DNA from 3 places in the Thalassotalea sp. PLHSN55 genome. Region 1 is predicted to be linked to each of the others. Evidence: riboswitches for the same ligand, from Rfam matches in the RefSeq annotation. Region 1 holds a riboswitch; each other region holds the start of a gene.
The links. Region 1 has a riboswitch for cyclic di-GMP ahead of ACRRSQ_RS08635 (DUF3718 domain-containing protein). Riboswitches for the same ligand answer to the same signal wherever they lie in the genome.
Positions count from the first base shown of each region.

Region 2: linked by a shared signal. The riboswitch ahead of ACRRSQ_RS16800 (GGDEF domain-containing protein) and the one ahead of ACRRSQ_RS08635 (DUF3718 domain-containing protein) in region 1 are both predicted to bind cyclic di-GMP.
Region 3: linked by a shared signal. The riboswitch ahead of ACRRSQ_RS08255 (OmpA family protein) and the one ahead of ACRRSQ_RS08635 (DUF3718 domain-containing protein) in region 1 are both predicted to bind cyclic di-GMP.

Region 1 covers NZ_JBPDIH010000004.1:15,141-25,969, forward strand. The annotation lists gene ACRRSQ_RS08620 (hydroxymethylglutaryl-CoA lyase) at 1-310, shown strand, start outside; gene ACRRSQ_RS08625 (CoA transferase subunit A) at 331-1,047, shown strand; gene ACRRSQ_RS08630 (3-oxoacid CoA-transferase subunit B) at 1,058-1,714, shown strand; cyclic di-GMP riboswitch class I at 1,923-2,012, shown strand; gene ACRRSQ_RS08635 (DUF3718 domain-containing protein) at 2,078-2,437, shown strand; gene ACRRSQ_RS08640 (patatin-like phospholipase family protein) at 2,815-3,960, shown strand; gene ACRRSQ_RS08645 (cation:proton antiporter domain-containing protein) at 3,979-5,946, opposite strand; gene ACRRSQ_RS08650 (GGDEF domain-containing protein) at 6,225-7,097, shown strand; gene ACRRSQ_RS08655 (hypothetical protein) at 7,130-7,780, opposite strand; gene ACRRSQ_RS08660 (DEAD/DEAH box helicase) at 7,798-9,120, opposite strand; gene ACRRSQ_RS08665 (GNAT family N-acetyltransferase) at 9,266-9,748, opposite strand; gene ACRRSQ_RS08670 (ion channel) at 9,874-10,829, shown strand, end outside.
Region 2 covers NZ_JBPDIH010000009.1:65,374-76,202, reverse strand. The annotation lists gene ACRRSQ_RS16825 (AMP-binding protein) at 1-558, opposite strand, end outside; gene tesB (acyl-CoA thioesterase II) at 853-1,710, opposite strand; gene ACRRSQ_RS16815 (hypothetical protein) at 1,869-2,123, shown strand; gene ACRRSQ_RS16810 (hypothetical protein) at 2,141-2,629, opposite strand; gene ACRRSQ_RS16805 (hypothetical protein) at 2,645-4,501, opposite strand; cyclic di-GMP riboswitch class I at 4,647-4,729, shown strand; gene ACRRSQ_RS16800 (GGDEF domain-containing protein) at 4,969-5,958, shown strand; gene ACRRSQ_RS16795 (DUF523 domain-containing protein) at 5,963-6,433, opposite strand; gene ACRRSQ_RS16790 (DUF3630 family protein) at 6,483-6,788, opposite strand; gene ACRRSQ_RS16785 (energy transducer TonB) at 6,821-7,546, opposite strand; gene ACRRSQ_RS16780 (RNA polymerase sigma factor) at 7,543-8,106, opposite strand; gene ACRRSQ_RS16775 (energy transducer TonB) at 8,121-8,726, opposite strand; gene ACRRSQ_RS16770 (phospholipase D-like domain-containing protein) at 8,991-10,541, opposite strand; gene ACRRSQ_RS16765 (OmpA family protein) at 10,817-10,829, shown strand, end outside.
Region 3 covers NZ_JBPDIH010000003.1:557,658-568,486, reverse strand. The annotation lists gene ACRRSQ_RS08260 (FliM/FliN family flagellar motor C-terminal domain-containing protein) at 1-847, opposite strand, end outside; cyclic di-GMP riboswitch class I at 1,365-1,441, shown strand; gene ACRRSQ_RS08255 (OmpA family protein) at 1,747-2,607, shown strand; gene ACRRSQ_RS08250 (sigma-54-dependent transcriptional regulator) at 2,610-3,995, shown strand; gene ACRRSQ_RS08245 (flagellar hook-basal body complex protein FliE) at 4,014-4,343, shown strand; gene fliF (flagellar basal-body MS-ring/collar protein FliF) at 4,354-6,108, shown strand; gene ACRRSQ_RS08235 (FliG C-terminal domain-containing protein) at 6,105-7,148, shown strand; gene ACRRSQ_RS08230 (FliH/SctL family protein) at 7,148-7,966, shown strand; gene ACRRSQ_RS08225 (FliI/YscN family ATPase) at 7,976-9,352, shown strand; gene ACRRSQ_RS08220 (flagellar FliJ family protein) at 9,370-9,783, shown strand; gene flgN (flagellar export chaperone FlgN) at 9,890-10,327, opposite strand; gene flgM (flagellar biosynthesis anti-sigma factor FlgM) at 10,324-10,590, opposite strand; gene flgA (flagellar basal body P-ring formation chaperone FlgA) at 10,697-10,829, opposite strand, start outside.

The DNA.
Region 1 (10,829 bases):
ACCACTGAACAAACTTGCTGTGCACTTTCACGACACTTATGGCCAAGCACTAGCCAATATCTACGCGTCATTACAATTTGGTGTTAGCACCATTGATAGCGCAATTGCAGGTTTAGGTGGCTGCCCATACGCCAAAGGGGCTTCGGGGAATGTTGCTACAGAAGATGTTTTATACCTACTTAACGGTTTAAATATTCAAACCAATATAAATTTTAACAAAGCACTTACAGCCGGCTGGTTCATCAGCGATCTACTGGGTAAAAAGCCCGTTTCAAAAGTATCGCAAGCATTTAGAGCACAAGTGCAATAAAACAAGAATGGGAGACAATAATGGCAGGATTTGACAAAGTAGTTACTAGCTATGAAGAAGCCCTCGCTGGCTTAGAAGATAACATGACCGTGCTTGCAGGCGGTTTTGGTTTGTGTGGTATTCCAGAAAATTTGATCGCTGAAATAAAACGCAAAAGCACCCGTGGTTTAACACTCGTTTCAAACAACTGTGGTGTTGATGATTTTGGTTTAGGCGTATTACTACCTGATCGCCAAATCAAAAAAATTATCGCGTCATACGTTGGCGAAAACGCTGAATTTGAACGTCAAATGATGAGCGGCGAATTAGAAGTAGAACTCACCCCTCAAGGCACATTAGCTGAAAAAATGCGTGCTGGCGGTGCTGGCATTCCCGCTTTTTATACTGCCACAGGTTACGGAACGCCGGTTGCTGAAGGTAAAGAAGAGCGCGAATTTAATGGCAGGCAGTATATTTTAGAGCCCGCAATTACTGGTGACTTTGCCATAGTAAAAGCGTGGAAAGCCGATAGATACGGAAACTTAGTTTATCGAAAAACCGCTCGAAATTTTAACCCATTGGCAGCAACCGCGGGAAAAATTACCGTCGTTGAAGTTGAAGAAATTGTTGAAGTGGGTGATTTAGACCCGGACGAGATCCACACACCCGGTATCTATGTTAATCGTCTTATTCAAGGCAGTTTCGAAAAACGCATCGAACAACGCACTACCCAACCATCAGCTGAACAATCTGCATAAGGAGTACCACATGGCTTTATCTCGCGAACAAATTGCAAAACGTGTTGCCCAAGAACTGCAAGACGGCTATTACGTAAACCTTGGCATTGGTATTCCAACGTTAGTCGCTAATTATGTACCTAAAGGCATGGAAGTGATGTTGCAGTCTGAAAATGGTTTACTTGGCATGGGCCAATTTCCAACAGAAGACGAAATCGACGCTGATCTTATCAATGCAGGCAAACAAACTGTCACTATGGCAAAAGGCGCTTCTATTTTTGACTCAGCAGAGTCATTTGCGATGATCCGTGGCGGACATGTCGACTTAACGGTACTAGGCGCATTTGAAGTTGATATTAGCGGTAACATTGCTTCTTACATGATCCCAGGTAAATTAATTAAAGGCATGGGCGGTGCAATGGATTTAGTTGCAGGGGCTGACAATATTATAGTGACCATGACCCATGCTTCAAAACATGGTCAATCTAAATTGCTTAAAACATGTTCCCTACCTTTAACAGGCAAAGGTTGTATAAAACGCGTTTTAACCGATTTAGCCTTTATTGAAATCAAAGACAATAAGTTTCATTTATTGGAACGGGCACCTGGCGTAAGTGTTGAAGAAATACAAAAACTAACCGAAGGTGAATTGGTGATCCCTGAACTTGTTCCAGAGATGAATGTTTGATTTACAAAACATTAACAATTGTTTTTTAATTTAATAAGTTAACACGCCCTGTAGCTAGAATTCCTACAGGATTTGTTAAAAAACAGGCGAGATACTTATACAGCTAACCTTTTGATTTTTATAGCTATAAACACAAAATACCATACGAGACGCATATAATTGTTACAGATTATTGCATTTCAACTACAAATTGGTAATACTAAAGGTGACAAAGAAAAGGCAAGGCACGCGAAAACGTGCTACGCAAAACCACCGGCCTACAGGTTTCTAGGAAACCCATGGCAGCGGAGTTACCGAGTTAATAGGTACATCCAGTGGTTTTTTCTTTTATTAACTAATTTAAAAATATTTAAGGTTATTAAAATGAAAAAATTATTACTAGTTTCAACCATGACTGCTTTAACATTAACGTCTGTTGTATCAGCTCCTCAGGCATCGGCTGCAAACATCGCTCAAAGCGTTTGTGAATACGTAGCTGCTGACGATAAGAAACGCATGCGTTCTTTTTTAAAGACGAACAAATTAAAAATTCGTAGTATCTTCGACGGTATACAGTGTAATGGGAAAAACTTGTTAGAATTCGCTGCTACTAAAGGTTCAGTTAAAACGGGTTCTTTGATGATTAGTAAATTACCAAAGAAAGTTGTTTCAGAGAACTTGGCACTTATTCAGAACGGATCGCAACCATTGATAGACGCCGCTAACAAACGCGTTAGCAGCTAAACATTATTAAAAGGTAGACGTTACAAGTAATGTTTTCATTTTAATAATTCTCTGTCATTTAAAAAAGCCAACTTATGTTGGCTTTTTTTTTATGCTAAATTTTTGCAGGTATAGTCATTCCAAATTGGTATTAGTAATTAAACTCTTCTTTTTAATTACCTATTGATTAGTAAAATAAAAAATATCGAAAATTCTCATTTTAAACTTCAACTCTACCTAGCAAGCTAGCCAAAAACTGATTAAACTCAAAGAAGAACATTAGGTTTTTTAATAAACTCAATTTTAAAAATAAATTCACGGACATTTATCTGTTTCAATAATACCGCCATTTGGTTTCACTATATTAAATCAGCATCTTAGGTAATAAACTATCGCTTATGTCGACTAAAAGAAACTACAAAGACAGTCAAAATGCCCTAGTACTTACTGGCGGCGGCGCTCGAGCTTCTTACCAAGTTGGTGTGCTTTCAGCCATCGCCAAGTTTGTACCAAGGAACCACGGTATTCCATTCCCTATTATTTGTGGCACGTCTGCTGGCGCTATTAATACCACGGCATTAGCCTGTTATGCATCGTGCTTTCATTTAGGCGTGAAAAAGCTAGAGTGGGTTTGGAAAAACCTCGATACCAATAAAATTTATCATAGTAATGCTAACAATGTTTTTGGTCATATTTTTAGCGGTATGTTGGCAAGTTTCCAAGCAGACTACGCCAATAAAAAATCACGCAGTTTATTAAACAATGCGCCACTTCGAGACCTACTCAATAAGGTTATCGATTTTAATCGTATTGACAATAATATATTACGCGGTTACTTATCAGCGGTATCTGTTACAGCATCAAGCTATAGCAGCGGTGACTCAATTAGTTTCTATCAGTCAGAAGCCAACATTGCCCCTTGGTTTAGAGCAAAACGTCGAGGACAGCCTAGTCAAATAAATAGCGAGCACTTAATGGCGTCTTCTGCCATTCCACTGGTTTTTCCTTCAGTTAAAATTGGGCAAGAACACTTTGGTGATGGTTCAATACATCAGCTTTCGCCGCTAAGCCCAGCAATTCATTTAGGCGCAAAGAATTTATTAGTGGTCGGTGTAGAGCAGCCGAAAGAGCCGATTCATGCTAAAGAGAATAATCCGCATCCGCCAACGACATCAACAATAGCGGGTCATTTATTAGATACGATTTTTTCTGATACCTTGCAAAGTGATTTAGAACGCATGGAACGTATTAACCAAACCGTGGCGTTAATCCCGCCTGAAAAAAGGCAATCGGGGCTTACTCATATCAATAGTTTAATGATCAACCCCAGCCATGACTTTAATGCGATGGCAGTTGATTATTTTCAAGAACTGCCTTTATCGATAAAACTGTTACTTCGCTCAGCGGGTATTACTAACGATGCTGAATCAAGTATTGTCAGTTATCTATTATTTGAGAAAAACTACTGTCGACAACTCATTAAACTCGGCTTCGAAGATGCAATGGAGCAAGAAGTGCAAATTCGCGATTTTCTTCGCATTTAACTTGTACTTAAAAACGTTTTAATGCCCTTCATGAACAAGACGTTCAAAACACTCAACACGATACGGCTTGCCTCTTACAACAATGGTATCTTGCGATTGCAATACGGTATCTAATTCAGGCTCTTCACATTCAATTCCATCTCGGCGCATTGCAATAAGTGCGACTTTTGAGTTTGCCATATTCAGTGAACGAATTGAGTAACCACATGCATACGAATCTTCGGTGAGCAAAATAGCGTGAGCAAATTCAATGCGATCTATAGCCTCTGGGCTCATATCGGTATGCTCACCTTGGAAAAATCCATGTAGGTGGTTGTAGTGATTCTTACGCTCTTTTTGCACGCGTCTTAGAATTCGGGAAAATGGCACACCGGTCAATGATAACACTTGCGACACTAACATTAAGCTGCCTTCTAAACTCTCTGGTACCACTTCATTCGCGCCAGCAGCCTGCAAGTTATCAAGCTGATCATCATTTCGTGTTCTAACCAAAATTGGAACATCTGGCGACAAACTTCTAATTTTTTTTATGATCTCTATCGATTGCTGATCTTCACCAAACGCAATAACAACCAGTTTCGCCTCAGACAAATGCGCAGCATGTAATAGCTCAGCTTGCCTTGATGAGCCAAACAATACATTTTCACCCGCTTCACGTGCTTTAGTTGTTCTTAGTGGGTCAATATCAATCGCGACAAAAGGTATTTTTTCTTGTTTTAGAAATCGACTTACTGTTTGCCCTATCCGGCCAAAACCACAAATAATTACATGGTCTTTTAAATCTTTATTATCAGGAAGCTGCTCTAACGACTCTGTATCTTCAGGTTTTTCTTGATTAAGCCAAAGTGCCCACTTTCTCGCGTTATCAATCATATAAGGTGTTATTGCCATGCTAATTACACCAGATACCAGCAATATTGAGGCAACATCAACCGGTATGATCTTAAATTGATTAGCTAACGCAATAAGTACAAAACCAAATTCGCCCATTTGTGCCAACATAAAACCAGAGGCCCAGCCATCCTTTGCAGACTCTCCGGCTTTTACTGCCAGGCTTTTAATTACCAGCACTTTTATTGCCATAAAGGCAACCATGACAAATAACACCATTAAAGGTGAAGATAACAAAATACTAATATCGAGTTTCATGCCAACGGTAACAAAAAACAGACCAAGCAAGATGTCTCTATATGGCCTGATATCAGCTTCTAATTGATGTTTGTATTGGCTCTCTCCTAACATCATACCAGCCAGAAATGCCCCTAATGCCATAGATAAACCAAACCACTGGGTAAGCGCTGCAGCGACTAAAGTTACCAACAAGGTTGTAAGCACAAAAAGTTCGTCTGTGCGCACCTGTGCGACCAAATTAAATAACCGTGGCAGTAACCATTTGCCGGTAAATAAAAGAAGGCCAACAACAAAGACCCCTTTGACTAAAGCAAAAAGTAACTCCAAAAACATTGAAGATTGCCCGTCAAGCGCAAGCATAGGAATGATAATAAGAAAGGGAACAACAGCGACATCTTGAAACAGTAAAATCGCCACAGAAATCTGCCCGGCTTTTCGTTTCATTGCGCCAGTTTCACTAAGTTGCCTGATAACAATGGCGGTAGAAGAAAGCGCTAGAATACTACCTATGGTTAAAGAGCTTGCGAAACTTTGCCCCAAAAACCAAGCAAACAGTGTAAAAATAGCTAATGAAATGCCGACCTGCAAACTTCCGACCGACACCACTAAATGCCGCATAGCCATTAATTTAGGAACAGAAAACTCTAACCCTAAGGTAAACAGTAAAAATACAATGCCGAGTTCGGCAAAGTGCTCATAGTTATCTTGATCAACAACAAACGAAAAACCATGCTCTCCCACCAACATTCCGGCAACTAAATAGGCAAGAATGGCAGGCAAGTGCAAGCGGCGAAATAGCCAAACAATGACTACCGCACTGGTTAAAATTGCAAGAATTTCTACAAAATGAGACACATAAATTCCTTTTGCTACTGCTGAATAAGTATAGCTGAGTCACTATAGGTTTAACATTATGATATATAAACCAAAGTGAATATGCATTAGATAGTTACGTTAATCGGCAATCCTCTGCCGCCAAAAACTTGTCATCGTATTTAGTTTTAATTTTAGACGATTTTTTAGCGATATAATTTTTGCCAATTTTCAAAAGGTTAAAAATGTAACAGACAAAATTACAAAATAGGAATAGTTCTTGCTTTCGACAGTGTGACAACAAAAGTTAAGGTGACTGTATGCAAACACTAGATATAGACAATGCACAATATGCTGATTTCAATGCTTTTAGGCTTTTTGCTAATAGTTCTGATCACGAGTCTAAGCGTCGTAGTGAACTTATTGAACAATTACAAATTACTCTTGAGATTGACAAGTTGCTCAATATTTTTGCGATGGAAGCAACAAAAACGGTAGATTTTTCAAGCCTTTGCTTTAAAAATGAAATTGCCTTCGCCTCTATTCGTGGTGGAAAAAAAGCTAAGCATCAGCACGACTTTGATTTAAAAGTAAATAATGAATTCTTAGGTGTGTTGTCATATAGCGCTAAAAAGCCGATTAATATTAGTGATATTAGTCGCTTAAATGCATTGCATAAATGTTTACTTTATCCATTACGTAACGCCTTACAATATCAACGCGCTTTATCATTAGCGATGCAAGACGGTTTAACCGCGTTAGGTAACCGTCGCTATTTTGACGAACAACTAAAACGCGCGATGCATCATGCAAAGCGTCAGCATCAACAATTGGGGCTAATTGTCTGCGATTTGAACAAATTTAAAGCCATTAACGATAACTTTGGTCATAAAGTTGGTGATGACGTGCTAATACAGTTTTCATCGGCTTTAAAAGCGTCTGTGCGAGACTCAGACAGTATATTTAGGTTTGGCGGAGACGAGTTTTCAATCATTGTTGAAGATGCCTGTGAAAAGTCGCTTTCAGCGATTGAACAACGTATAAATATCGCGTTAAAAAACAACCTAACGTTAAGAAAATACAAGGTCACTTGCAGTTTAGGCCATACATTTATGAACCGTTCAGACTCAGAAAAAAGTTTATTCGAGCGCGCAGACAAAGCGTTATATCGTGCAAAAATGAGCATGGCATAAATTTACTTTCATCAAAAAGCTAGTCGAACTTTTTATGCTTGTTCATTCAGTAGTTCGACAAAAGCTTGTTGCTTTTCATTTGCAGATGCGTCAATAAGCAAGCGGCAAAATCTTACCGCCTTGGCAAATTGCCCTTGCCCCAATAAATATAAAACTTTAATAAAATATTTTTTATCTAAATAAAATACGTGGCAATAGTGCGCTATGGCATCGTCAATTGACGGGTAAGTCACGCCATCAAAAATAAACTGTGTGGCATCTTCATCGAGTTCCAATGCAACGCCGTTAACCACAATAGGCCAACCTAAGTAGTTAACACGTCCTTGAGCCACCTCGAACATAAACCAAGCACTTTTTTGAAAACTGGCAAAATTGCCCCCTTCAAAACCACTGTTAGCAAGTTCTTGTTTAGTCCAATTTAACCCGATGGCGAGATCTTTTCGATATTTGTACATCAATTTTTGTTTGACGAGATGTTTAACGGCAAAAATCGATTTCGCCTCCGCCTGTACTGCCCAACGATGACATTCCACACAGCTTGGTACATTTATCTGTTGATGCAATGCCCCCAATGCATTACTGACTTGATTGGGAAAAACAAAGCAAGTTGACGAAGGCTCACCACAAAACCAACAGTGATGGCGCTTATCAAATGGGATCTCAATATCAACTAGCTCGTTCATGTGTACACAACGTAAAACTAACGTTTATTCTTCTTGGCGAGCTTTTTCTTCTTGCTTAATTTTTTAGTCTTTTTGTTAACAGTCGTTGCCGTTTTAGTTTGACTATTTTTCTTAGCAATTCGTTGATTTTTTTCTTTCGTCGCTTGATAACGGTTTTTCTTTTCAGCCTTTGGCGCTTCGTCTTGGTATTGCGCTGGTAATGGACGGTCTAACTCGTAACCTGGCACAATAATGCGCTCAAACGTTCTGCCAATTAATGCTTCAATATTACCTAAAAACTTTTCATCTTTTGGACTCACTAAAGAAATTGCGGTGCCATTTTTTCCGGCGCGGCCTGTTCGACCAATGCGGTGGACATAATCTTCAGCAAGAAACGGTAAATGAAAGTTTACCACATAAGGTAAGTTGTCAATATCAATACCACGCGCAGCAACATCGGTTGCCACAAGCACTCTAACACTGCCATTAACAAACTTTTCAAGGGCTTTGTTGCGCGCCCCTTGGCTTTTATCACCGTGGCACAAAGCGGTTTTTATGCCGTCAAGCTCTAGACCTTTTGCCAGCTCGTTTGCACTTTCTTTAGTGCCTGCAAAAACCATAACTTGTTGCCAGTTATTAACACCAATGATCTCAGACAATAGCTCACGTTTGCGTTGCTCTGATACCCAATAAACCGATTGTTTTACTTTACCTGAAGTCGCATTTTGCTTAGCCACTTCTAGGGTTTTAGGGGTCACTAATATTTGTTTGGCAAGCGTTTTGACTTTATTTGAAAAAGTCGCTGAAAACATTAAAGTTTGATGTTTTTGTTTCATCAGCAACATCAGTTTTTCAATGTCTTTTAAAAAGCCCATATCTAACATGCGATCGGCTTCATCTAACACAAGGTATTTAATATGAGATAAATCGAGATTTCTTAATTCGACATGCTCTAACAAGCGACCCGGCGTCGCCACTAATACGTCAAGCCCAGCTTTAAGCATATTAGTTTGTCCTGGCATATTAACACCACCATAAATTACGCCAGACTTTAACGGTAAAAACTCACTGTAAGTACTTACGTTTTCAGCCACTTGTGCTGCTAATTCTCGTGTTGGCGTTAAAATTAAGGCACGTAATGAAGAGCCCGGCACGCTGGTAGTGTTTTTAGCAAGTGCATCTAGAATGGGTAAAGTAAAGGCTGCTGTTTTTCCTGTTCCCGTTTGCGCACTCGCTAACAAGTCGTGACCCGAGCGGATCAAAGGGATCGCTTGCTGCTGTATTGGTGTTAAATTCTTATAACCACAACCTTTTACTGCCTTTAATAATTCAGCCGATAATCCAATTGCATCAACACTCATTTACACACCCAACAATAACCAAAATAAAATTGCGCGGATTATAACAGTTTTAACCGCGCATACTATGATTGCTTCGTTATAAATTATTAACCAGACTCAGTGACGACTTTAAGTATAATTTAGCGATTATGCTTTAACTTATTATTTACAATTTTTTTTGCCAAAATACCGCTTGGCCCATGGTCGGATCAAGTTCATAACCACTAAAACCGACTTTTTGATAGGCTTTTTGTGCGACCTCATTTCCCTGTAAAACTTCCAAAGTTAACTTGCAGCAGCCTTTGTTTTTGGCAATTTTTTCAACTTCCGCCAGCATTATGGTTGAAATACTCTGCCCTCGAAACTTAGGCGCAACAACAACGTCATGAATATTAACTAAAGGTTTGGCGGCAAATGTTGAAAAACCTTCCATACAGTTAATTAACCCCGCTGGTTGATCACCCACATAGCAAATTACGCTAAACGCCATGTTTGCTTTTTGTAGTGCGCTGATTAAATGCTCTTGGGTATATTGAGCTAATGGCTCGCCACCGCCCATTGGATCTTGCGCGTAAGCATTGAGGAGAAAAAGTAAATCTTCACCATGCTTATCGTTGTGGTAGTCGGCTTGGATACAAGTAATCTTCATTGGAGTCCCTTTAGGTTTGAATGCTTAGATTTACACAGCTTTAATATTTCACTTACTAAATATTAAAGCTTATGTTTTTCAACATGACTGGGTGATATTTATCACTTTATTCTATACTGATACAAATGAGCGAACAAACTAAAAACTGCAAATACCAAGACCCTGATGGCGCGACCTGCTTAGAGCAAAGTAACGCGTCAGGATTTTGCTATTGGCACGATAAAACCGTCGATAAATCAAGTTCATCAGTTAAAGTGGCGCTTGAAACCTATGCTAAAAAAGGCGGTTTACTGCGCGGCATTATTTTACAGCGCGCTAACTTAAGTGGTATTGATTTAGTTAATCACGGCAGTAAAACCGGCTACGATTTTAGCTATGCCGACTTTTATCGTGCTGATTTATCTAATGGTCATCTATTTAATATTAACCTCTCTGGTGCCAGCTTAATGAAAGCCAATTTAGCCAATGCTAATTTAAATTGCGCAACGTTAGAAAAAACCAATTTATTAGGCGCTAAATGGACACAAACCAAGATTGAAAACATCCAGTTTGGCAAAAAGCTAAAACAAGAAGACCAAGCCAAACAAGCCTTGCGCGATCACGATCATGCCAGCGCTATCGACTATTTCGAGCAAGCAGAAGAAATATATCGCGATCTGCGCAAACATGCGGAACGCGAAGGTATATTTAGTTTAGCGGGGCAATTCATTCATCGCGAACTCACCATGCGGCGCATGCAATTGCCGCCACTTAGCCTAAAACGATTAACGTCAAAAATTATTGATTTATTTTGTGGTTATGGTGAAAACCCTGTACGCATTATTTTATTATCGATTATCTTGATCATTATTTGTGCGGTGTTGTATGCGTTGTCAGGCCTCAATTATCAAGATCAACTATACGTCATGTCTTTTGAAAAAAGCGTTGCTGAAAACTGCCATATTTTCTTATCATGCCTTTATTATTCAGTAGTGACTTTTACTACCTTAGGTTATGGCGATTTTACGCCAATTGGCTTTTCAAGGGCTATTGCCGCCATGGAAGCGTTTACTGGCAGCTTTACCATTGCCCTCTTTGTGGT
Region 2 (10,829 bases), on a different contig from region 1:
GTCTTCGCCAGAGATAGCTTGGCGATTAATGGTGTCGAAATTCGCCGCCTGGCTTAGCACCTCGCCAAAAGTAGTGAGTTGATAAGGTTTATCTGTTGGAATAGGCTCTTTATCTGCAAATAGCATGTCAGTCGCTTTAGTGGTGATCACTAACTCAACATCTGTTTGCTCGACAAAGCTTTCGAGCTTTGGCAATAAATCAGTAAGGATAATAACCACTTTTGCGCCTGAGTCAGTAAACTGATGTTTCATTTCTCGCTCGGTATATAAAGGATTGGTATTGACCAAAACCAAACCAGCCCGCAATACCGCGTATGCAAAAATTGGATACTGAACTAAATTAGGTAATTGAATTGCAACACGATCACCTGCTTGCAATTTAACAACATCTAACAAGTACGCCGCTATTTTTGTCGACTTTTCCTCAATTTCAGCAAAAGACGTTGTTTGCCCTAAGCATTGATATGCGGATGACTGACCATGCTTTTGCATTGCCTGCTCAACAAGTGAAGCTAAATTAATTGCTTGGTTATATTGGTTTGATGTTGTTGTATGCATTGAATATCCTTGATCGAAGTGCGGGTGTTATGCTGAGCTGCATTTTTGTTATTGGTATCGTTTATATGTATGGTATTACTCACATTATTTGCTAACTAAACATGGTCAATGTTTTAACTAAAAGCCTGTTTAACGTAAACGCATTGCTCATCTTAGGCAATATCTGAACATCATTCTTGACTTATTACGCCAAAAAATTACCTTTAAAGCCGCTACTTTTAACCTATTAAGTCATTTAGCTAGATTAATTTTCACAAGCAAACACCCGTTGCTTGCCTGTGCGTCGCGCCAAAATTAACGTTTTCTGATCACACCTTCTTGTGCAGTAGAGGCAACTAGCTCTCCTTGACGATTATAGATTTGTCCTTTAACAAAGCCTCTCGCGCCCGTAGCTGTCGGACTATCGACACAATAAAGCAACCAATCATCAAAACGAAATGGACGATGAAACCACATCGCATGATCAATAGTGGCAATTTGCAGGTTCGGTTGCCAATGACTTAGCGCGTGTGGAAATAACGCTGTTGGTAAAAAATGAAAATCTGAGGTGTAAGCCAACATATAAGTATGAATACGCAAATCGTTTGGCAGCTGACCATTTGCCTTGATCCAAAACTGAGTCACCGGCGCTGATTTTTCAGGCTTTAACCAGTTGTAGCTTTGCACAGGGCGAATTTCAATTGGCTTTTCCGCTAAAAATTTGTCGCGTATCTCTAAAGGAATATGTTGCTGATTTTCAGTAACAAAGTCACTAAAAGAGGTTAAACCTTCCGGTGGTGGCACATCGGGCATCGTATCTTGATGTTCAACACCTTGTTCAACACTTTGAAAAGATGCGGTCATGTAAAAAATAGCTTTGCCATTTTGAATGGCTTTGACCCGGCGTGTACTAAAACTCTTTCCATCGCGAATATTTTCAACATCATAAACTACAGGCTTAGAAGCATCTCCCGGACGAAGAAAGTACGAATGCAGAGAATGCACGTGCCGGCTAGCATCAATGGTTTCTTGGGCTGCCGAAACCGCTTGCCCCATAACCTGCCCACCAAATAGCGCGCGAAAGCCCAAATCTTGGCTCTGGCCTCGATACAAACCTTGTTCAATAACTTCTAATTTTAATAATGCAGATAGGTCATCTAATACTTTACTCATGGCAATATTCTTTTAGCAAATAATCATAAATACTATCATAAACAATAGTTAACTGGTAAAACCAGTATTAGATTGTGATAAAAATTAACCACAACTGTTGAGTTATCAAAAAAAAGAGGGTAGTGTGCAATTTAGAATAAATTTTAGACGATAAAATAATGCAAGCATTACAAGAGAGAGAAGTCTTATTAGAACGAAGACATTATTCTCCAGAACAAACAGCTTTATGGGACAAGTTATCGCTTGCTCAAAAATTTGCCGCCAGCAGTTTAACTCAATTTGGTTATGATTTAGCCTTTATTCGTAACAGCCAAGCGAAAAGTATCGCGATTTTATTATGTGATGACAAGGTTGCCACCATTACAGACGACGGCGAAATAGACACGTCACCAGATATTATTATTCGCCACTAAATATACGACACAACCAATTATTTCTTAATTTGTTTTTCTTGTGTCGTTAATAGCTCTTCCACTAAAGAAACAAAACCTTTAAATTTATTGCTAGACCATAAACGCTGTGTTTTTTTGTCTTGGCTAGCAATAAAAGTGGTAAAATCACTATAGGCCTTAGCACCTGTGCTTTGATAAATACTCGACACAACTTTGCTAAGCTGGCCATTTCCCTTCAAACAATCATTAACTATGGTTGAATAATTATTAACAAGTGGCGCAATAATTAATAATGGCTCTTGTGGTATCGATTTATTATCAAACAAAACATCAAGTCGCCTTTTGGCAAACTCTTCATAACGACTAGTTAATATCGCCATAGAATCGACTAAAATTTTGCTCTCTTTATCTGCTTGTTTACTCTCTCGCTTTGCCTGTATTACTTCTCGTTGTAGCGTTTCTGCTCTAAAGAAAAAATAAATACTGACAGCAACAAAAACACCAATAATAGATGCCACAAAAATCATATTAAAATTAACCTATTAATTTACAAATTCCGCACTAACACGTTCACTCAATCGCGATAAAAAGATATATGGATCAATGTCCTGCACAGTTGGAGTATCAAACGAATATTCTATGCTAACCGCGCTTCCACCTAAGTTAGCAAAATAATTAACTTCAAGCGCAGCAACTAATTTTTCTAGTTTCTTTTGTATGTCTTCATTGTTTTGATGAGGGCATAGCAACAAATACTCACTTTCATTTAACATACCAACGTAATCAAATTCACCAACCGACTGATTGATCAAGGTTGCAATTGCACGGGCGACATCGTTAAGTACTTTCTTATTAGTTTGAAATGAAAGCTCTTTCCAATTATCTACTGTGATATAGCCAATCGCCAAGGAATAATTATACTTGCGCGCTTTTTTATAATTTGATTGATAAAGGTTTTTCGTTTGATTGGGGTTGTAGATAAAATCTATCGGCCGTTCATTTTCATTATAATGAGTCACCAAACGCAGTGTTCTCGTTTTAAGCCATAACATAACGCTCATTAATGCCAACAATAATACGATGATTGTTAGTAAGATAATGATCTTATATTGCTTGTGGTATTTGCGTTCGAAACTCGTTTTTAGTTGCCCATCAGTAACTAAACGGCTGGCCAATACTTGCTTTTCTTCATTTACTGTAAAAGCGTGCTGAGTAACAGAATCGGCTGGCTCATTAACGTTAAAACGCAAATAAAGTTGATGATATTGGTTGAGTAAAGCCAGCGCTTTTTTATAGTTGCTTTGAGCCTTATAAAAGTCATGTAATTGTTGATACAACTGTATTTGTGCTTTAGTTACATCAATATCTTGAGCAAGTTGTTCGGCTTTAATTAAAAACGCATGATTATCTTCAACACGCCCCAATAGTTGGCTAACTTTTGCTAAATACATTAATACACTTAAGTGTGGCTTACGTTGATTCTGGCCAATAAAATATTGCTCAGCTTTAATAAGGCTTTCATAAGCTTGTTGATATTTTTCTTGGTTTATCAACATTTTCCCAAGCCCTAATTCAATATAGCCGAGCAAGACAACAGCAGACTTTTCTTCTGCAATTTTTTGCGCATTCCAAAAAGCATTGTAAGCGTCGTCAAAACGCCCTAACGCTTCATAAGCTCTGGCCAAAGTGAAGTAATTCTGGTCTATGTTGTATTTATTGGCCTTATTAAGCTTTATGCCAATGAGTTGGCTTTGCATGTCGACTACAGCTTCAAACTGATCCAAATGAAAATAAGCTAACGACAATACCGCCAACAGATCGGTATCTTCATTAAAGTCATTAATCTGCATTAGCTCAGTTACGGTATCTATATCCTTATTTGCATTTTCCCGATCGCCCAATAAGGCATTGGCCATAGCTCTGTAGCCTAAAGCAACCAGTAAATATTGAATATGCTCTGGTTTTTTTGCTAAAGCCGCGGTTTGACTACTCACATCTAATGTTTTTTTAAACTGGCCATTAACATAATAGCCTTCCATCAATTTCTGTAAAAATTTCAGCCGAAGTAGGTGGTCAATATTGACTAGCTCAAGGCCATACGTCGCAAATTGAAATGCTTTAGCAATATCAGCTTTTCTTGTCGCGGCATCGGCTAACAAGAAGTAGGTTTTAGCAATGGTGTCGGTGGTGAAAAGTTGTCGTTCGGGCAATACCTTGGTTGAAAGAGTAAGTACTTCATCATAGGGCACTAGCTCTTTATCCAGTTGATAATATTTTTCAACTTGCTCAATAATCCCAGCAATATTGTCAGCATTGGTATTAGCTGAAGTAACTCGTGCCCAAGTGGAAACTGAGCAAAACAAAGCAGCTATTAAAACCATAAAAATTATACGCTTCATTTTACCCTCCCAATACTTGAATGCCTTTGAAATACCAGTGAAAAATAGTAACCGAATTTCGATAAAAATTATATCAACTTGAACAATTATAAATTTTACTTTACATCAAAGTATTTCTCCCTATAATGATTTTAGAGCTTCTAAAGCTCGACAAGGGCAAATCTGGTGAAAGCCAGAGACGCAAAGTTACCGGTCTAAGGGGAAACCTACGACAGCGGAACTGCCAAATTTAGATATAGTGGGGGCTTATCTTTTTTAGCTTTTTTGCTATCTGCTTTCCACGGTACACTTTGCGGCCTCCCTTGCCTTTCTCTGTTAGTTCTTCTATTTCTCACTGAATCTCAATTTATCGACATTTCGTCAATATTTTTGTACTTTTAATCGATTTTTTACTGGTAGTTTTATTTTTTTTACTAGAGAATGGAAAGATAAAACTAATAAAAAACGTAAGGTGAATAATTGGATCAATGAAGTATCATGATTCTATTCAAGAAGCCGAAAAAACTTTGGCCTTATCTGTACAACTATTGCGGAGTTGGAATTTACCTGCTTCTCCGATTAACTACACCTTAAGTTACGAATACACTAGCAATAGAAACAAGCCTCTCAACAAAAGCATCGATCAATACTTATCTACCGGCAAAGAGCTCGACAGTTTCACTGTTGAAGAATTTTATCGCCAACATATTCTTGGCCAATCAAATTTTAGAGATGAAATTATTGATGATGTTGAAGAAGTGCTTTCTGCAGTGGAATTTAATAATAAGCACTCTGCCAATACCCTAAATTATTTTGTTGATACCTTAGACAATAATATTGGGCACTTTCAATCACATGATAAAAAAGTGGTAGCAACGGCAATATTGTCACTGAAAAAAGCATCAAACAAACTCAAACAACAGCAACTTATTCTGCAGAAGCAACTCAAAAACTCACAAAGCTTAACCAGTAAATTAAAAGCTGAACTTGAAGAGTCGCGTAAAGAAATATTCCTCGATCCACTCACTCATTTTTATAACCGTAAAGCCTTATCGAAGCACCTTGAGGCTTGGACAGCACAAGATGAAAATAAACAGGTGGCGGCTATCGTGGTCAATATTGATCACTTCTCTCAATTTACGCAACGGTTTGGTCCGCTGATCAGTGATGTTTTACTTGCTAAAGTAGCAGAAAAAGTCAGTAGTTATGTCGATGACAGTGGTTTGCCGGTAAGATCAGGAGGAGATGAGTTTCTAATTTTATTACCTGATTTAAATACTGATATCGCCCAAGAAGTTGCAATGAAGATTAGCCATGGCGTAGAAAAATTACGATTTGTTAGCAGTAAGTCTGGTATTAGATTACCTAAGTTGGATGTCTCTGTTGGCGTTGGTCAATTTAGCACAAATCAAGAAGCCAATAACCTCATTAAAAAAGCGCGCAAACTGCTCGAGATGCCATCTTCAGATAACCAATAATGATTTAATCGAGTGCCTGTTTAGATAACTGCCGAGATAACTCTTCTATAGTTTCCTCAGAAAAAACTTCAATACCATGTTTAAGTAACAAAGCACTCGTGACGCCCTGACCCGCAATTTTTTTTTGGCTAAAGCTACCATCATAAATTTTACCACTTCCACACGACGGGCTACTTTCTTTTAACAGCGCAAAACGAATATGATGCTGACGACAAAGGTCCAAGGCTAATTGTGCGCCTTGATTAAAATAAGCAGTTACATCTTCACCTTTGTTGGTGAAAATTAATTGGCTTTGTGGCTGCATTTCTGCCGGAGCACGCGGCGTTGGCAAACCACCGCTCACTTCAGGGCAAATAGCGACAAAGCGCCCTTCTTTTTGCCACTTGTCGATAAGCGGGTGCAATAATGGCTTTAGCTCGGCGTTATAGCGTACTCGTGCGCCTAAAAAGCAGCTACTAATGAGTATTTTTTCCATAACCTCCCCTAATCACAAAACCAGTAATAATAGAAATGATAAGTAAAACTTAAAGTAACGATTTATCATCAAGTGTAAGCAGTAAGTCTTTCATTAATGTTTGCCCTAGCCCACACTCACTTTCTATCCAAGAAGACTGTCCATAAGATTCAAACTGCAAAATAAACATTTGCGCTTGCCACTCAAAGCGAAAATACTCGCGATCTGCGCCATTAACACTTTCGACCACACGGCTGGTGGGCAATTTATCCCATACAAGTTTAGCCAATTCTGGTGTTTGTTCTAAAAACCACCCACTTGAAAACGCAATATTGATACTGCCTGACTCAAGCAAAGTAAAACCACTGATTTGCATTTAATTTCCTATCCTAATAGTAGGTATGTAGTTTAACCTTTTACCTTAGGCAATTGAAAATCAAAAACCACGTGATGTACTTCTGATGATGAAACACTCTCCTGATATTGCCATTGCGCTAACGCTTTAATTGCGGCCTTTTCTAATTGCTTATTAACCTTACTCTCGACCACAGCGATATTGTCTACTTTACCTAAATCATCTATTTTGTAGCTCAGTTTAATACTGCCAAAGCGTCTGTTTTTAATCGCATTCACCGGATAAATCGGGGCAACCTTATGTATTAATTTAGGCGCCATGTTCACTTGTTTGATATCAGGCAAAACCACAACATGTGCTTCATCAAGGTTAAAAGTAAAATGCTCGGCACTAACATTAATTTGCTCAGCGCCATTTGATAAGCTTTGTTGGCTTGGCGGTGAAGTTGGTGGTGGTGGCGTAGGTGGCAGTTTAGGCACCACAACAATAGCGTCTTCTGTTGGCTTGGCAATAACCACTTCAGCAATTTCAATAGGCTGATGCACTTCAGTTGTCGGCTTTTTTGTTGCGTCTGGTAAAGTTGCAAAATGACTCACCAAGGCCATAATGCCAAAAGAGGCAACACCGCCTATCATTAATATTGCTATTCGACTCGACCATGAATGATCTTTTTTAGTCGAATAAGAATCTGCAAGCTTAATATCGGGTGCATGCAGCTGAGCTTTACGTTGCTGATACAACTGCTTAATGTTTTTATCAAAATTATCTGTGGTCATCATTGTTCGCCAAATACCGTTTTAAACGTATTGCGTGCATAGCGCAGTCGGCTTTTCACCGTTTCAAAATTAGCTTGTGTCAGTTGACAAATTTCAGCAACAGAAAACCCTTCTTGCTGAAATACAAATGCCTCGCGCTGGTAAAAAGGCAACTGAGCTAAGGTATCATTAAAAAGCTGCAATTGATCAGACTCTGCCAATACATGTTCAAGCGAGTTAGTGACTAAGTGCTCAGTATCAAGTTCAATTGTTTGCCAGCGTCTTTGTCTGCGTAGTTCATCAATTAACGTATTTCTGGCAATAGTAAATAACCAACTTTTAACTTGCTTATGACTTGCCTGTTTGTGACGATTTTCTATCACCTTCAACCAGGTTTGTTGCAGTGCATCTTGTGCCGTGGCAACGTCAGATTGGGTAACTAAATAATGATACAAAGGATGATTAAACTGTTGAACAAGCATCTTTAAATATTGCGCTTTACCGGTCGCACAATATTTAGCAAATACGGTTTCTGGTTCAAGCTGCGGATTAAACCAACCTTTGATCATTGATGGTAACTTCAAATGCTTTTCCCTAGCTAGATTGATTGATCGATAGTAAAGTCGAGCTGTACTGATAAATTTTGCTGTGCCACCATTTTACCGGCAACCGATTTAGCCTGATATTTCCATTGGCTTAGCGCCCTTCTCGCCGCTTTATCAAAAATGCGTTTGGGCTTAGCATCAACAATATTAATATTAACAACTTCGCCAAGTGCATTAATATCAAACGCTAATATTACCCAACCTTCGATACCATTTCGAGCTGCATCGGCGGGATATCTCGGATTTATTCGCACTATAGGACGCGCTTCTTGATTATGATTTTTCAACATATTGCTTAACCCAGTTGAATTATCAAGTGTTAGCGACGCAGGTTTATATTGGTACGCCACAGTATTATCTGTAGGTTCAATCGACTCAGGAATCGCTCTTTGTGGCGGCTCAAGTTTTGGCGGTAGTTTTAACGTACGCACTATCTCGGTATGTTGGCTCTCTTCTTGTCGACCAATAACATCAACAACAACATCTGGCTTAACTTCAATTGGCGCTACTTGGTCAAATTTCACTAAAAATGCCATTAGCGAAAATAATGCCAAGGTAATTAGTGCCGCTAGGGTAATTATCGAAATTCTTGTTTTCATCTTGTGTCCTCACTTATTATTAAAATTCAAACTTCAATAAGTTAAGTCGTTGCTAACCACAAAAGCCAAGCAACAGGACCTATAGAAATAACAAGCACTATCTGTGATTAAGCAAACCACAAGCGCTAATTATTGCCTTATATTGAAATTGTATTTTGGTGTGATCACACCGCAAACATTGCCAATTCAATGTTTGCTTATAGATAAAACGTGTCGGAGACTAAAAAGGGGTTAAAAGATTTAAAAATAATGTGAAATAAACGTCTAGAGAATATTTTTGGGCACAATACGGCGCAGTTTTACTTTAAAGCGCTTCATCACGCCAACCGTATGATCAGGGTTCCAATCTTCGGTTACTTGCCACGCATTTTCTGGCTGCATTTCTTCTAGCATACCTTGTTTCACTTTTAGTGATATCGCTTTTGAAGGCAATACGGTTATGCTTTCAGTATTTAAGTTTGCGCTGCGCGGATCAAAATTATAGGTACCGATAACGGTCGTTTCATCATCAATGACCATCGTTTTGGCATGCAAACCAAAAATAGGCACGTGAGCAAGGGTTTGCTGTAATTCTTCTGACATTACCTTTTGACGAATTTTTGCGTCAGGCTTAAATTCATAAAGTTTCACGCCGGTTTTTAAAAGCGCTTTGCGATCACGCTGATAACCACTAAAGGCTTCTAAATTGTCGTTCGAAGCGAGACTATTGGTAAGAATTTTCACCTCAACACCGCGCTCAACGAGGTCTTTTAAAATAGCGCGCGCAAAATCTGTGGTCACTAAATAAGGGGTTTGCACTGTAATGGAATGTTTGGCTTTTTTGGCTAGCTCGATAATTGCATCGGTGGAAATCCCGCCACCTGCGAGAAACTGCCCTTTGTTGTTTTTACCGGGTTGGTCTGAAATATATTGCACATTGTCTAGCCAGTGCAAATCACCACTTCGTTCAATCATTGAAAACTCTTGCGCTAAATTATTAATTTTATCGCGAATTACGGGTAGGAAATTACTCGGGTTACAGGCATATTGATGTAGCGCGGAAAAGTCGGGCTTAGTCGCGTTTTCATTTTGCTCTAACAATTTTTGCACTGGCACACTCAACGCATGTTGCCAAAACTGTTGAAAAGATTGCTGAACGCTAGCCGTTTCGCCGCCAATTAATAATACGTCGCGATCACGAAAGTTATACTGATGATCATAGCCATAGTACTCATCCGCGACATTTCGACCACCGGTAATGGTAACTTGGCCATCAACAGTGAACGTTTTGTTATGCATGCGCTGATTAAATTGGTGAAATTTGGTCGTTAAGTGATAGAGCTTTTCAATAATATTTTTACCAACATTTGCCAGCGGATTATATATTTTGATCTCTACGTTTTCATGCTGAGCAAGCAACAGTAACTCGTCGCCACGAGCTTCTATCATAATATCGTCAACCAGCACTCTAACTTTCACGCCACGCTCTGCCGCACGTATTAAATAGTCGACCGCAATTAAGCCAATATTATCGGTAGAAAAAATAAAATATTGCACATCGATGGTTTTGTTGGCGCGGTCACTTAACCAAGCACGCGAGATCATCGCCTCAGCACCTTGCTCAAGAATATACACGCCAGTATGGCTTTGCATTTTTTGTTGATAAGGCGCTAAAAACTCCGCTAAGTTGCCATAAGGTTGTTGAGCGACATTTTGGCAATGATCAACTTCATTTTCGACGAACCTAGGCTCAACTGCAAAGCTATTGAAAGAGCAAAGTAATAGCGCCAGTAGAAAGCCACTTAATCGTCCGTTTTTTGTTGGTATATACTTCAACTTTTGTCCTTTTTTGTCTCAAAATGTGTCTGTTATTTTTACAGTTTTGCTTGGAAAAAATATCAGTATTTAAAAAAGCCTTATAATTCATACAACTATATTTAGGCTTGTTTTTTGCTTAACTTGCACAATTTTATAAGCGCAATTAACGCGCTGATTGCTAAGAAATTATTCCAGTGAATTTGGATATTTGCCTCTATAATTAGCATGCTACTTTTTCCTTTTTAAAACAATAAAACCTATTTAATTTAGCTAAAAACATGGAACATAACACTATGCGTACTTTAA
Region 3 (10,829 bases), on a different contig from region 1:
CAGCATAGGCGTCAACAATTTCGGGCAGCTCTATTGGTAATAAATCCCCTTCAATTAGCTCAGTTAACTGGGCGAGGGATACTTGGGTTTTGGCTAACACCACATTCAGCTTTGTTGGAATACATTGCGCAGCGGTGGCGAGTTTTTCAGAAAGATTGACGGGTTCGGCTAATTTTGCGGTAATTTTTGCGGGAATAGTGACCAGATCATGCGGTAACCAAAGTTGCCACAGCGCCTGAAATTCCGCGACGCTAAAGCAGGCGCAAGTACTCAGTTGCGCAGGCATTGCCTTTGGCGGGTCGATAATGCGTGTTTGCCATGCATTGGTCATGGTAAAGCAATTATCTAACGCGTTTAAGTGAATGAAAAGTATGCGTTCGAGCAAGCGTAATTCTGACTCGCTAATGTCACTCACTGGCGTGTGTTTAACGACATTGGATTGCTGACCGCCCAAATAGAGCTCGGTTAAACTGTACAGTGTGGAATAGCTAACCGCTAAAAAAACCTTTTGTTTTAATTGGTTACTCGCTTGAATCCAAATCAACTTATTGTTGTTAGTACTGTTTTGTTGTTCTGATTGTTCTTGAGTATCTGTTGATAGGTCGATGTCAGTGACCAGTTCTTGCTCGCTAAATTTACTGAGCTCAAGCTTACAATCGTGATCATTGAAAATACGAATGCACTCAAATGCGACGCCTTTTAAAATGGCTTTTTGCTGGCGGTTAAGGCTTGCTAAATGTTCAAGCTGTTGGCGCTTTTCACCAAACAAATCATAAGCTTGAATGTTTTTACTGGCGTCCGCACTATAAATCTTCGATTGACTAGGCGAACGTTTGAAGGTGGACATGACAACTTCTCCAAAAAATACGTTATTTGCGACATTAACTCACTAAGCTGTTGGCTTGCGTTGAGGCGTTGCGCAGATAAAAAATGCTAATAACAAATAAAGCGACCGATACAAATAGAAACTAAAATACTGAGGGAAATGACTAAGTATTTTGAGCTTTCTTGGCTCACTTTTGTATTTTTTGGGGGTAATTGCTTATTAGTTTAAACCTAGTAATCTTTCAAAAGCAACAAGTTTTATACGGGCTTACAAACATTCTTGGTGTAAATCGGCGCATTGATAAAGTTGCTTAAATGTTCAACAAAAAATAAGCATAGCTAAAAAGTAAAATGTTACAGATTTGTAATCTCTTTTTTTGATGTAGGAAAGTTTCAGCAAACACTTATCGCAGCGAATTATCCGCGATAAATGTCGTGAAGTTATCTTGAAGCGAAAGGGGAGTTTTTGTAATTAAACTACGGCACTGCCAAGTGAGAACTATTGTTATTTAATGTAATTTGATGTTAAATCCGCTGCAACAAGTTAAAGGCAAACTGATCGTGAGGTCAGGACGCAAAGCCACCAGTCTGAACGCCAGATAGTGGGGTTACCAAGGTTAATTGTGCTTGAGTTCACACTCACTGCACTTCACGGGGGTGATCTGCCCTGGTATCTCCTATCTCATTTTTTACTGCGCTTTTTTTCTTGTTTTATTTCATTTTTGTAACTTTTTGGTCGCTATTAGCTTTTTAAGCTGACGTTATGTCGCTGCGTCACTGGCTTAGTGAGTCTTTGTTGATCATGAAGTTGCAAAATGAATGCGTCACTTGCTGGTAATGGCTTATGGGTTTGAATGCCCATAAGCCTTATATCTCGCGGGTTTTAGTAGATGTTGGTAATCACCAATGAGAGGACTGCTTTTGAAAACTGCTTTTTTCAACATCAGGAAATTAACGACGACTACGTTAGTATTTTTTTCAGTATTTAGTCAGGCAATGCCATTAATGACGCCACTAGACCAAGTCACGTGGCAGCAACAGGGCAGTTCATTTTCTTGTAAATTAACGACAAATGTTAGTGATTTTGGTGAAGTTAGTTTAATTAAAAATGCCGGTTATGCTATGGAAATAGTATTTGATTCAGTGCTTTATAGCCAAGCTATTGACCAAGTGGCTGTTGGGTTTTCTCCGGCGCCGTGGAGCCAAAAGCAACTTCCTCAACCAACTTGGTATTCTGTCTCACAACAAAATAATGTCGAGCAGTTATTGCAGCAACTACAACGCGGTAACTGGGGGCGAATTCAACTTAATTATCAGCCCAATAACAGCCACGAAACTCTGGTGCAGCTGGTCTTGCCAACAGTGCAGCGCGGTGAAAATTTTCAGCAGTACTTTCAATGTTTAAGTGAGCTGTCGCCACTGTCGTATGACCAAGTACGTGACCGTAACTTCTATTTTGCGGTCAATGAATTATTGTTAAATCAACAGCAACAACAACAACTTACAGATATTGTTCGCTTCATTGAACTTGAGCCTAAGGTTAGCCGAATATTGGTTGACGGCCATGCTGATAGTTCCGGCCATGCCAGCGAGAATTTACGTTTATCCCAATTACGAGCTGATGATGTATACGCTTATTTATTAGAAGCAGGTGTTGACCCAGCCATTATTGAAGTGCGCTCCCACGGCGATAGATACCCAGTTAACAATAATGCCGATGCAGCGCAGCGCGAAAAAAACAGACGCGTGAATTTGCGCATCATTTTGAACAAGGGCAGCTGATCGTGACTTCACCAATCACTCATAGCCGTCAAAAGACATCAGATGCGGTTTCGCTACTTATTGTTGAATCGCCTAGCGTTACTCGTGCCAATGACCAGATAATGACGGCAAATAATGTTGTTGTGCATCGCTGTTTTTCCGCCGAAAGTGCCTTTGATATGGCGTCAACGTTAGCGCCAACCGTGGTGCTTGTTTCAGCTAGTCTTGCGGGCATGACGTTACTCGATTTTGTCAAATGTTTTGCGCGTCAATATCCGCAAAGCATTATTTTGGTGATGGTCGAAAGCCAGCAATGCCAATTAGCGGGTGATGCTATTCGTTTAGGCGCCGCCGATTATTTACTAAAACCTTTTACTGAACAGCAATTATTGGCAGCGATGGATCAAGCGATATGTTTACGTAAACCATTGGCCAATATTGTCGCTTGTTCCGCCAATTCTCGCCAAGTGATCCAACTGGCCCATCGCGCAGCACAAACCGATGCGACCGTTTTGATCAGCGGCGAGTCAGGCACAGGTAAAGAATGCTTAGCGCAATATATTCATGATAATTCACCGCGTCGCAATGGGCCTTTTGTTGCCATTAATTGTGCCGCTATTCCTGAAAATATGATCGAAGCGGTATTATTTGGTCATAGCAAAGGTGCCTTTACTGGCGCAACCGCTAGTCAAGTGGGTAAATTTGAATTGGCTAACGGTGGCACTTTATTGCTCGACGAAATTTCAGAAATGCCACTGGTGTTACAAACGAAATTATTGCGAGTTTTACAAGAGCGCGAAGTAGAAGCACTTGGCAGTCACAAACGGGTAAAACTTGATATACGTGTTATTGCCGCCAGTAATAAAAACTTACCCGAGCAAGTCGCACAAGGGCTATTTCGCCAAGATTTATATTACCGCCTCGACGTATTGCCACTCAGTTGGCCAGCGCTGCAAGCGCGTAAAGACGACATTATTCCACTGACCGAACATTTTCTCAAAAAATATCAGAGCAGTGCCGAATACAGCATTAGTGTTAGCGCAAAGTATGCACTGCAGAATTATTCATGGCCGGGCAATGTGCGCGAACTTGAAAATGTGATTCAACGGGCGCTTATTTTAGCGCGCGGTACGGAATTGCAAATAGACGACTTAATGCTTCCCGTGCAAGTGCCAGCAGCTAAAGCCACCATTAGCGCTACGCCTTTAGTTAATGCGCACCCTGCTGATGATATGCCAACGGCAAGCGGCTTAGAAATCAGCAAAAAACAAGCGGAATATCAATATGTACTTGATGCACTAGCACAGTTTAATGGACACAAAGCAAAAACAGCAGCAGCGCTTGGCGTTACACCACGAGCACTAAGATACAAAATGGCAGCAATGCGCGAACAGGGCATTCAAGTTTAACGAATCTTGAGAATACTTATGAAAATTGACACAAATATTCAGGCGATTGCCCTGCAAAATAAAATGGAATTAATGAAGTTACAAGCCAGTAGCGACATTAAAAGTAATCCGATCATCAATACACAAGCGGTATCGTTTAGCGACACCATGAACAACATGGTTAATGGCATTAATCAGCAACAACTTGCTGCTGGCGCGAAAATGGCGGCGGTAGATGCCGGTCGTAGTGATGATTTAGTTGGCGCTATGGTGATGAGCCAAAAAGCAGGATTAAGTTTTTCAGTGTTAATGCAAGTGCGCAATAAATTAATGTCGGGTTTTGATGACATTATGCGCATGCCATTGTAAGGAGTAAATTGTGGAACTTGTTTCTCAACCGGATGTTCAGCCAGGGTCAGTGTCGAAAGTTGACAATGCGAAAGTTAAAGCGCAATCAATTTTTAGCCAGTGGCGTTCAATGTCGTCTGACAATCGTTCAGTGCTACAAATTGCTTTATTAGCGGGCATTATTGCTACCATCATTGTTGTTATTTTGTGGACCTCAAGCCAAAACTTTGTCCCGCTTTATGGTAACCAAGAGCTTTATGACAAAGCCAACATTCTTGAATTGCTCGAACAAGAAGAAACCGTTTATAAATTAGATGCTAGCTCTGGCCAAATTTTAGTACCCGAAAATAGCTTAGCCGCCGTGCGCATGGCATTAGCGGCACGTGGCGTAAAAGTTAACTTACCAACGGGTATGGAAAACCTCAACGCTAATTCAGGTTTAGGCACCAGTCAGTTTATGGAATCAATGCGCTATCGCCATGCGCTTGAAGGGGAGCTTGCCCGTTCGATTATTACCATGCAAAGTATCCGTAGTGCGCGAGTTCATTTAGCGATTCCTAAACGCACGTTATTTATTGGTCGCAATGAAGAAAAGCCAACGGCGTCGGTGATGTTAGATCTTAAAGCCGGACAAAGCCTAGAAGACGGTCAAGTGGAAGCGATTGTTAATCTTGTCGCGGGCAGTTTATCAGGCATGAAACCTGAAAACGTTACTGTGGTTGATCAATCAGGCCGCTTGCTCAGTTTAAGTATTAGTGATGCCAGCAATGGCGCACGTATGTCGATGCAACAAGCTGACTATCGAAAAGCGGTGGAAGAGCGCATTCGAGAACGCGCCAGCGATATTATTTATCCGCTCGTTGGCATGGACAACTTCCGTATTCAAGTTACTGCAGATTTAGATTTTAACGAAGTAGAAGAAACGTTAGAAAACTTTAATCCTAATACCGTTATCGCCAAAGAAAATGGTCAAGAACAAACCTCGAGTGACTTTATGGCGCTAGGCGTGCCAGGCTCATTAACCAATCAACCGCCAGTAAAACCAGCGCTAGGGGATGAAGAAGAAGCAGCGGCAGCTGCTCAAGACAATAAAACCTTATCTAAGCGTAATCAATTTAATCGTGAATATTCGGTGGGTCGTTCAATTATTCATAAAAAATATCAGCAAGGGCGCATTAGCCAGCTGAGTGTCTCGGTCATTCTTAACAACAAGGCGGCCAGTGGCGAAAATGGTTGGAGCCAAACAGAGCTTGCGCAAATTGGTGCCAGTATTAAAAATGCAGTTGGCATTAAAGAGCAACGTGGCGACGCGTTTAATATCAGTGGTTTCAACTTTATTGTAGCGCCTCAGGTGATCAACGCACCTGAAGTAAAATGGTGGCAAGAACCAGTTTGGCAAGAATACTTACGTTACATTGTTGGCGCGTTACTGGGTCTTGCGTTAATTCTGTTTGGTGTGCGCCCATTGGTGAAACATTTGATCAGCTTGCAAAGCCATAACAGCAATGATGAGCAGCTTAATATTGCGCATGACCCAATTGCTGAAAACTCTGCAACAGAAGCTGCGCTAGCCCATGAAAATACCGTGTTAAGCGAGGCTGAAATTGCGGCTGAAGAATTAGCCGCTAAGCAAAAAGCCGCCAGTAAAATTCCTGATTTACCGGCACCGGGCAGCGAATTTAGTGTTCAGTTAACACATCTACAATTATTAGCCGACAAAGAAACCGTGCGTGTTGCACAAGTACTGAAAAACTGGGTTAACAATAGCGAGCGGAGCAAACGATGAGCGAACCATTAGTGAAAACGATTAATCCTGAACCCGTTAATGCCTTAAGTTCATTTTCAGACTGTGACAAAGCGGCGGTATTGCTGTTAAGCATGGGTGAAGACTTTGCCGCGAAAATTTTGCAGCGCATGGATCGCACCGAAGTGCAAAAAATTTCAGATGCTATGGCGCATTTATCAAGTGTTGCCACTAATGAAGCAGAAATTATCCTTGAGCAGTTTTTTGAGCAATACACCCAGCAAAGTGGCATTAGTGGCGCATCGCGTGACTACTTAGAAAATTCATTGGAAAAAGCACTCGGCAATAAGCTTGCCAGAGGCATGTTAGATTCAATTTATGGCGATGTTGTCTCGAAAGAAATTCAACGCCTGCAATGGTTGCCACCGGAAATTCTTGCCCGTTTTTTCCGCCATGAACATCAGCAAATGCAGGCGGTTATGTTGGCGTTTTTGCCGCCAGACACCGCCAATGCGGTATTAATGCATTTGCCTGAAGACAGTCATGATGAACTATTGTATCGCATCGCTAACTTGCAAGAGATCAGCGAAGCAGTGATCAACGATTTGAAGGTGACTTTAGAGCGTTGTATTGAATTTGTTGCCCAACAGTCAGGTGCTCGCGTTGATGGCACACGCCAAGCGGCAGACATTTTAAATCGTTACAGTGGCGATAAAGTTAACATCATGGAAATGGTGAAATTGCACAGTGAAGATACCGCTGAAGCGATAAAAGACAACATGTTCGACTTTATGATTTTAGCCAGACAGTCGCTCGAAGTATTACAAGATTTCTTAGCCGATGTACCTGAAGACTTGTTAGCGGTTGCACTAAAAGGTGCCGATCACAGTGTTAAATCGGCATTATTTGCTGCGCTGCCAAAACGCATGGTGCAATCATTAGAAGACCAAATTACCGACTTAGGTCCACAGCCGTTAAGCCAAATTGAAAAAGCACGTGCTGAAGTTATGCAAATTGCCCGCAAGCAATATGAAGCCGGCGAGCTTGCATTGCAATTGTTTGAAGAGCAGGTAGTAAATTAATGACCAAGGCAAGCGTGAATCAAACGACAACACAATGGCGACGCCATCGTTTTCCTCCCTTTCGTGAATACAACGAGTTTGCGCTAGAGGATAGTATTGATAGCCAAGCTGAGCACAATGCAAAATTTGAAGATGGCTTTCAACAAGGGGTGGAACTTGGTCACCAAGAAGGCTTAAAGCAAGGTTATCAACAAGGGTTAGCCCAAGGTGAAGAAGACGGACGACAGCAAGGCTTTAGCCAAGGAAAAGTGCAAGGGCAACAGCTCTTTAATAACAGCTTAGCTTTACTTGCTAAGAGCCAAGAAAAAGTTGAGCAATTATCTCATCATAAATTAGTTGAGCAGCAAAAATTGATTGCCGACATTGTTGCCCAAGTTGCCCAACGGGTAGTGCGCGCCGAGCTCACCTTAAACCCACGACAAGTGTTGTCTTTGGTTGAAGAAGCAATGCAATCATTGACCGACGAAGTGGATAAAGTGCGTATTTTTCTTAATCACGAAGATAAAAAGCGCTTAAACGAACTTGGCATTGAAACCCTGCAAGGTTGGCCGTTAGAAGAAGATAGTGAACTCGCTGTTGGCGACTGTTTTATTCGTTCGAAACAAATGGAAATCGCCGTTGATACCCAAGACAGATTTGCCGAATGCATGGCAAATGTTGAGCAAAGTTTGCTGGCGAACAATCACTCACTCGCAGCTGATGTTGTCACTGACGAAACTGCTAGCGACGAGGCTGTTAGCGATGATGCTGTTAGCGATGATGCTGCAAAAGATACTGACGCTGAATCGACACGCTCATCAGATCCCGTCGACAACTAGGTCATGCACATGAAACAAGCCCTGCAAGATAAGCTACAGCTATTATTGGCAGAGTTTATCGACGACAAAGTCGATTCTTTGGCGGATTCAGAGCCGCTGCAAACCAATAAACTTGGCGCAGTCGCCAAAGTTTATGGTCGTTTAGTACGTTTAAACGGCTTAGCCCTTGAGGTGACCGGTTGTCGATTGATCATGGGGCAGCGCTGTTTAGTCGATTGCGCGGCAGGTAAACCTATCCCTGCGGAAGTGATAGGCTTTAATCGCGACATCACTTATTTAATGCCGTTGCAACCCCCTTCGGGTTTGTATGCCGGCGCTCGGGTAACCCCACAAAAAGGCATTGAAAAAATTGTCGTTGGCGAGCAATTATTGGGTCGTGTGCTTGATGGTTTATTGCAGCCGCTTGACAATTTAGGGCCGATCACCGGCAGTGAAATTCCACTTTTTTCCTTGCCGCCCAACCCGTTATCTCGTCATCCTATTCAAGCCACTATTGATGTTGGTGTACGCGCGATTAATGCCGTATTAACCCCAGGTAAAGGCCAACGATTAGGATTGTTTGCCGGCTCTGGGGTGGGGAAAAGTGTCTTGCTCGGCATGATGACGCGTCATACCGAAGCCGATGTCGTTATTGTTGGTTTAATTGGCGAACGTGGTCGAGAAGTATTGGAATTTATTCAGCACAGCTTAGGTGAAAAAGGTCGTCAACGCGCAGTTGTAATTGCAGCGCCCGCCGATGCTACGCCGCTAATGCGTTTACGTGCGGCTCAGGTGTGTCATCGTCTGGCGGAATATTATCGCGACCAAGGTAAACATGTTTTGCTGTTAATGGACTCATTAACGCGTTACGCGCAAGCGCAACGAGAAATTGGCTTAGCGACTGGCGAGCTGCCTGCTACTAAAGGTTATCCGCCGTCCGTATTTAGTATGTTAACGCGCTTAGTCGAAAGTGCCGGTAATGGCGAAAGCAAACAAGGCAGCATGACGGCAATTTACACGGTATTGGTTGAAGGCGACAACCAACAAGAGCCGATTGCAGATGCGGTGCGCGCGATATTAGACGGTCATATCGTGTTAAGCCGTGATATTGCAGAAGAAGGTCATTATCCTGCGATCGACATTAGCGCCTCTGTCAGCCGTGTTATGCCGCAAGTGGTAGATAAAAAACATTTAAACAAAGCGAAAAATTTAAAGAAATTTTACAGTAAATATCAACACATCAAAGAGCTTATTCCCTTAGGTGGTTATCAACCGGGTAAAGATCATGAAATGGACTTTGCTGTGCAAATTTATCCTCAAATTGCAGCGTTTTTACAGCAAGATATGGATGAAAAAAGCGACATCAACGCAAGCGTTGAACAGTTATTTCAATTGATGCCAGACTAAGCTCGCACGCTCACTTTATGTTATCTCAATACCACACTATTGAAGAGCAGAAGCTCACTGAACTTGTTCGTGTGCGCGATGAACTCAATGCTAAATTAACGCAAGCTCAGCAACAGCAGCAACAATTAAAGCACTATCAACATCAGCTTATTAGTGAAGCAAATGCCTGTGGTGCACTTGGTATGGCGAATAATTTAGCAATGCGTGCTCAAATTAGCACGATGTGCGAAACACTAGAGCAGCAAATTATTTTACAGCAATTGGAGCTCACTAATGCTGGTCAACAATTACAACAGCAGCTAGCAAAAGTTAAAGGTATTGAAAGACTTAAGAGGAAAGAAACACTAGCGCAGCGTTGGCAACAAGATGTTGAAGAACAAGCGCAATTAGACGATTTAGCCGCGCAATCGCATGCCTATAAATCGATTTGAGCGCACTGAATTTAACATTACTAAATTTAACAGTACTGAGTTGAAAAGCACTTAAGGTGTGGCGGGGAATGAGAAAAGGCTAAGCCGATTAAGTCGGATAAGCAGGCTAGGCGAGGTTAGGGCAATATTCGTTTTGGCTATCTGGGCGCAGCATTTTATTTAATAGCTGCTGCTGGCTGGCTAACAGTTCACCATTACGCTGATTTTGTTGCTGACATTGTGCAACCAAGTTTTTTAATGCATGCCACATTTGCTGAACTTGCGCTGCAGGTTTTGCGCTTAATGCACTGATCACCGCGTCCATACCCGCATCATCAGCTGACAAACCTAATTCGAGTAATAGCTTTTTGCGTTTATTGCTTTGTTGCAATAAAGCGTGATGGTATTTCTCATGGCGCTTATTCAGTAGCATCAGCTGTTCACTGTTGTGCTGCTGCATCAGTGATTGTTGTTCAATTAACAATTGATGATAGCGCTGAAAATGAGTGAGATCTTCCTTGATCCCCGCAACTAGCAACTGAATGGTTTGCTTAATTTGGCTCATCGGCGATGCATCGCCAAAATTGCATCGCTTAACTTATCGATATCAAGTGTTAATGTACCGGCTTTAAGCTGATCACGTATTTCATTAACCTTTGCTAAATCAACATCTGAGGTTGCGGCAAGTTTACTGTTTATATCTATATAATTATCAACCATAACATCTTTTTTTGTGCTGATTTGCGCTTCACTTTTACTGACCGGTGCTTGGGCAGTAGCGGTAATTTTGGGTGTCGGTGTATAACCGACGCTATTGGTTATTTTCATTTTGGGGGCTCTGATTTTTTAATTAGCTAAGGAGATAAGTGACACTCCTTAATGGCTTGTAATTAATAAGCGACCATGGAAATTATAAACTTTAATGGTGTTGAGTTTAAAAAATTGTTTCAACCACGCCCGATTCAGTAACAATGGCTTGAATACGTTTGTTTGATGATAAGTTTTCCACTTGAATTTTATCGCCACGTTGACCACTTTGCAGTGCCTTGCCTTTCATCGTCGCGCTA